2 linked regions of the Sandaracinus amylolyticus genome follow. The protein of the gene in region 2 interacts with the protein of the main gene of each other region in a pairwise test. Links are inferred from orthologs where the notes say so. Each region holds a gene or a part of one and is shown on either strand. Other genes may lie near its edges.

What was found. Proteins that work in one complex are often made in the same cells at the same time.
Region 1: the proteins of lysA (region 2) and DB32_RS10030 interact in binary tests that used the Escherichia coli proteins (3 or more experiments, as listed by UniProt). The link is inferred for Sandaracinus amylolyticus from one-to-one orthologs.

Annotation. Positions count from the first base shown.
Region 1 is NZ_CP011125.1:2,386,847-2,389,689, reverse strand. Bases 71-2,843 are described here. They hold DB32_RS10030 (response regulator transcription factor), read right to left. Parts: upstream 1,920-2,843; coding sequence 1,221-1,919; downstream 71-1,220. Other genes in these bases: DB32_RS10025 (TolC family protein), read left to right, coding at 2,041-2,843; DB32_RS10035 (ATP-binding protein), read right to left, coding at 71-1,224. In the rest of the region: more of DB32_RS10035, read right to left, coding at 1-70. UniProt on the Escherichia coli protein: Response regulator member of the two-component regulatory system CpxA/CpxR which responds to envelope stress response by activating expression of downstream genes including cpxP, degP, dsbA and ppiA.
Region 2 is NZ_CP011125.1:3,967,875-3,970,944, reverse strand. The notes cover bases 70-3,069. They hold lysA (diaminopimelate decarboxylase), read right to left. Parts: upstream 2,221-3,069; coding sequence 919-2,220; downstream 70-918. Other genes in these bases: argH (argininosuccinate lyase), read right to left, coding at 2,220-3,069; DB32_RS16925 (hypothetical protein), read left to right, coding at 70-518. In the rest of the region: more of DB32_RS16925, read left to right, coding at 1-69; more of argH, read right to left, coding at 3,070-3,070. UniProt on the Escherichia coli protein: Specifically catalyzes the decarboxylation of meso-diaminopimelate (meso-DAP) to L-lysine. Is not active against the DD- or LL-isomers of diaminopimelate.

The DNA.
Region 1 (2,843 bases), 1.6 Mb from region 2 along the record:
GCCGCCCGAAGCACGCTCGCGCGCGCTCTCGACGCGCGTGAACGGTCGGAAGATCTCGTCGAGCGCGTCCTCGGGCACGCCGGGGCCGTGATCGCGCACCTCGAGGCGCGCGCGGCCGGACGCCACGTCGAGCGCGAGATCGACAGTCGTGCCGTCCGCGGTGAAGCGGATCGCGTTGCGCACGACGTTCTCGATCGCCTGGCGGAGGATCTCCTCGTCGCCGCGCACCTCGGCGGGCGCGCTGCGCACCAGCGCCACGTCGCGCCCCGCGCCGCGCGCCTCGAACGCCGCGTCGCGGTGGATCTCATGGAGGAGCTCGTCGATGCGCACCGGCTCGCTGCGGTGCGGCGCGGCCGAGGGCTCGAGCTTGGCCATCGTCAGCACGAGCCCGACGAGCTCGCCCAGGCGCTCCGCCTCTTTCTCGATGCGATCGAGCGCCTCGTGCGCGCCGGCGCCCGCGCTCTGTCGCGCCAGCTCGAGCGCGACGGACAGGCGCGCGAGCGGGGAGCGCAGCTCGTGCGAGACGTCGCGGAGCAGGCGCTCGCGAGACTCGAGCAGCGCCTCGATGCGCTCCGCCATGCGATCGAAGTCCTTCGCGAGCGCCGCGACCTCGGCATCGGCCGTGCGGGTGATCGTCGGCCCGACGCGCACGCCGGAGTGGCCCGCGGCGAGGCGGTCGGTGGCGGCGCGCAGCGCGCGGATCGGGCTCGCGATCCAGCGCGCGAGCGCGAGGGTGAGGATCGCGGAGAGCACACCGACGAGCAGCAGCTGGAGCGTCGGCGGCGAGAGGCCCGCGATCGTGCGCGGCTCGCTCGGCGCACCGACCACGACGAAGCCGCCCGGGAGCGCGGCGACGTGCCAGGCGACGTCGCCGCGCGTCGCGATGGTGGGCTCGCGCGATGCGCGCGCGGTGCGCACGAGCTCGGGGCCCTGGGGCGCGTCGCGGCGTCCGGCGACGATGCGGCCCTCGGGGTCGAGGATCGCGGCGCCGATGCCGCTGCGCGACGCTGCGTCGGCGAGGAGCGCCTCGGCGCGCTCGGAGTCACCCGCGGAGATCGCGATCGCCGCGTCGGCGCCGCGGCGCGCGAGCAGCTCGGCGACGAGGAACGACTGGTGCTCGCGGCGCCGCTCGAAGCGCGCGCCGTACACCAGACCGACACCGAACATCGCGAGCGCGTTCGCGAGCACCATCGCGACGAAGACGCGCGCCGAGAGACTCCTCACCGCTCGTCCTCCGCGAGGAGGTAGCCGGCGCCGCGCACCGTCTTGATGCGCTCGCGCCCACCGGCGCCGGGGCCGAGCTTCTTGCGCAGGTTGCTGACGTGGACGTCGACGCTGCGATCGAAGGGCGAGAAGCGTCGCCCCAGCACCTGCTCGGCGATCGACTCGCGGGTGACGATCTTGCCGGGCGTGCGGAGGAGCAGCTCGAGCAGCGAGAACTCGACGCTGGTGAGCGTCACCTCGTCGCCGCCGCGCCGCACCACGCGCGCGCCGACGTCGAGCGAGAGGTCGCCCGCGGAGAGCACCTCGCGGCTGCGCGGCGTGCGCGTCGCGGCCTCGGCGCGCCGCTGGATCGCGCGCACCCGGGCGGCGAGCTCGCGCGGGTTGAAGGGCTTCGGAAGATAGTCGTCGGCGCCCATCTCGAGCCCGACGATGCGATCGACGTCGTCGCCGCGCGCGGTGAGCATCAGCACCGGGACCGCCGACGTCGCGCGCAGCGCGCGCAGCACGTCGAGCCCGTTCATCCCGGGGAGCATCACGTCGAGGATCACGATCGCGTGCTCTCCGGCGCGCGCGCGCTCGAGGCCGGCGGGGCCCTCGTGCACCGCGTCCACCTCGAAGCCTTCGCGCGAGAGGTAGTCGCGGAGCAGGCCCGCGAGCTCGACGTCGTCGTCCACGAGGAGGATGCGCGAGGCCACGGAGGAAGAACGTAGGGCCCGGGGTGGCCGTCGCGCACGTCAAGAATCGTCGCGCCGCGTCTTTGCACTTCTTGAGACGAGCCGGGCACTCGGAAAGATCGCACTCGCTAGCTTGGCGATCGTGCGCATCGCTTCGATCCTCGCTCTCCTCGGCGCGCTCGTCGTCGCGCCCTCGGCGGCCTCGGCGCAGGCGATCACGGAGCGCGACGCGGTCGCGCGCGCGCTCGGAGCGAGCCCTCGGCTGCGCGCCGCGCAGGCCGATCTCGCAGGCTCGCGCGCGTCGGTGCGCGCGGCAGAGGGCGCGCGGACGCCCACGCTCGCGCTCACGGCGCAGGGGCACCACACCGAGGGGCTCGCAGCCGCTGCGAACGGGCTCACGCGCCAGCAGCAGGACGGCATCTCGAGCGAGGCGACGGTCGCGATGACGACCGATCTCGGCACGACGATCGAGCTCGGCGTCGCGACCGGGGTCGCATGGCGCTCGACGAACCTCGACCCGAGCCGCACGACGATCTTCCGCATCGGGCCGACGTACTCGGGCCAGGTGACCGTCGGGGTGCGCCAGCCGCTGCTGCGCGGCGCGGGCGACGACGCGACGTTGGGCACGCAGCGTCAGGCGGAGGCGGCGCGGACCGCGGCGGAGCGCTCGCTCGATCAGGCCGTGAGCCAGCTCGCGCTCGACGTGATCACGGCGCATCGCGAGCTCTGGTACGCCGAGCAGGCGCTCGCGGTGAGCGACGACGCGCTCGCGCTCGCGCGCCGACAGCACGAGGAGGCGGAGCTCCGGCTGCGCGAGCTCGGCACGGTCTCGCGCACCGAGGTGCTGCGCTACGGATCACAAGTCGCGAGCGCGGAGCGGGCGCGCGCCGTCGCGCTGACGAGCGCCGAGACGCGCGCGATCGAGCTCGGTCGCCTGCTCGGCAT
Region 2 (3,070 bases):
GCCGCCGCGGCGCCGGGGCGATGGAGAGCGGCGCGGTCGGCGAGGCCCAGCGCATCTACGCGAGGACCGAGCGGCTCCTCGTGCGGGTGCGGCATGCGGTGCTCGCGGCGTACGACGATCCCGACGACCCGCGCATCGACGCGATGGGCGCGCTCGGCGTCGGCGCCAACCAGAGCGAGAACCAGGGACGCCTCGAGAACCTCGCCGCGACGCTCGCCGACCCGGTGGCGCGCGGAGAGATCGCGCTCGTGCCCGACCTGCTGCCCGCGGCGCTGGGAGAGCACGCCGCCGCGCACAAGGCGATCAACAAGACCAAGGGCGGCACGACGGCGGATCGACAGACCGGCGCGAAGACGCTCGACGAGGAGCGCGCCGACACCCGCGAGATGCTCAAGCGCGTGAAGGGCTTCCTGATCTCGCAGCTCGGCGAGGAGTCGCTCGGCCAGTACGGCTTCGGTCTGCCCGCGCCGGCGACCCGCCCTCGGCTCAAGAAGAGCGAGCCGACCCCCGCGACGTGACGATCGATGCAGCGCGGCGCGCAGCGGGCGGACGGAGCCGCACCGCGCGCGCCGCGCCCCGTCCTGCCGCAGGACGAACGGCGGCTCCGAGATCCGCGCCCCGTCCTCCCGCGGGACGACACGCGGCACCGAGATCCGCGCCCCGTCCTCCCGCGGGACGGCGCGCGGCACCGAGATCCGCGCCCCGTCCTCCCGCAGGACGGCACGCGGCACCGAGATCCGCGCCCCGTCCTCCCGCAGGACGGCACGCGGCAGCACGATCCGCACCTCGCCCTCCCACAGGACGGCACGCGGCGGCGCGATCCGCGCTCCGTCCGCCCGCAGGACGGCACGCGGCGGCGCGATCCGCGCTCCGTCCTCCCGCAGGACGGCACGCCGCGGCGACGCCGTGGGCTCCGCGTCACGCCCCGCGCGGGTACAGATCCTCGACGCGCTCGCGCTCGCGGATCACGCGGTACGCGTCGCCCTCGACGATCACTTCCGCCGCCAGCGGGCGCGCGTTGTAACGGGTCGCCATCGCCGCGCCGTACGCGCCCGTGCTGCGGATCAGCAGCAGGTCGCCGCGCTGCACCGGCGGCAGCGGGCGATCGAGCGCGAGGAAGTCGCCGGTCTCGCACACCGGCCCGACGATGTCGGCCGCGGTCACGTCGCCCTCGCGCGCCCGCACCGGGACGATCGCGTGGTACGCGCCGTAGAGCGAGGGGCGCAGCAGCTCGGTCATCGCCGCGTCGACGATGACGAAGCGCTTCGTGCCCTGCTCCTTCACGTAGAGCACGCGCGTGAGGATGCCGCCCGCGTCGCCCACCATCGCGCGCCCCGGCTCGACCACGATCTCGAGATCGAGATCGCTCGCGCCGCCGCGCTCGATGCCCGCGCGGATCGCCGCGCCGAACGCGTTCCACGGCGCGTAGGGAGCGTCCTCGTCGCCGTAGTGGATCGGCCACCCACCGCCCGCGTCGAGCGCGCGGATCGGCGCGCCCGCCTCGGCGCACTCCTTCGCGAACGCGGCGACGATCGCGACCGCGTCCTCGAGCGGCTTCGCGCCGCCGATCTGCGATCCGATGTGGCACGCGATGCCCTCGAGCTCGAGCCCGTCGCTCTCCACGATGCGCGGGAGCAGTCGACGCGCGACGTCGAGCTCGAGCCCGAACTTCGTGCCGTGGATCCCGGTCGCGATGTACGGGTGGGTGACGGGATCGACGTCCGGGTTCACCCTCAGCGCGATGCGCGCGGTGACGCCCTTCTCGCGCGCGATCGCCTCGATCACGTCGATCTCGGGCTCGCTCTCGACGTGGATCGCGCGGATGCCCGCATCGAGCGCGTACGCGATCTCCGCGTCGCTCTTGCCGACGCCGCTGAACACGATGCGCTCGGGCGGGATCCCCGCGGCGAGCGCCCAGTAGAGCTCGCCGCCCGAGACCACGTCCGCGCCGGCGCCGAGCGACGCGAGCAGCCGGAGGATCTCGGGGTGCCCGTTCGCCTTCATCGCGTAGCAGACCATGTGCTTCGCGGGCGCGAGCGAGGCGTCGATCGCGCGGTACGCACGCTCGATCGCGCTCGCCGAGTAGACGTGCGCGGGCGTGCCCACTTCCTCGGCGATCGTCGACAGGCCCATGCCGTCGATCGCGAGCTCGCCCTCGTCCTCGTCGTGCACGAAGTGCGCGCTCGGCGGCACGTCGGCGCGCGTTCCCTTCGCGCCCATCAGCGTGCTCCCTCGATCGCGCCCAACGCCGAGCTCTCCTTCGCCCAGTCGACGCCGCGCGCGACGAGCCGCTCGCGCAGCGCCGCGATCTGCGACGAGACCTGCTTGCGCGCCGGACCACCGAGCACGTCGCGGCGCTCGATCGCGGTCTCGGCCTCGATGGCGACGAAGATCGACTCGTCGAACGAAGGATGCTCGGCGCGGTACTCGTCGAGCGTGAGCTGCGGGAGCGTCTTGCCCGCGTCGACGCAGCGCTTCACGAGCCGCCCCGCGACGTGGTGCGCCTCGCGGAACGGAACGCCCCGCGCCGCGAGCCAGTCGGCGATCTCGGTCGCCTCGACGAACCCCTCGACCAGCGCCGCGCGCATGCGCTCGCTCTCGAAGCGCGCCGTCGCGAGCGCGCCCGCGAGCACGTCGAGCGAGTCGTCGATCGTGTCGAACGCGTCGAACGCCGGGCGCTTGTCCTCCTGCATGTCGCGGTTGTACGCGAGCGGCAGGCCCTTCATCAGCACCAGCAGCGACACGAGATCGCCGATCACGCGGCCCGACTTGCCGCGCACCAGCTCGGCCATGTCGGGGTTCTTCTTCTGCGGCATGATCGAGCTGCCGGTCGTGAAGCGATCGCTCATCTCGACGAACGCGAACTCCTGCGCGCTCCAGAGCACGAGCTCCTCGCTGATGCGCGAGAGGTGCACCGCGCAGATCGAGAGCGCGGAGAGCGACTCGAGCAGGAAGTCGCGATCCGAGACCGCGTCGATCGAGTTGCGCATCGGGCGCTCGAAGCCGAGCTCGCGCGCGGTGTGCGCGCGGTCGATCGGGAACGTCGTGCCCGCGAGCGCCGCCGCGCCGA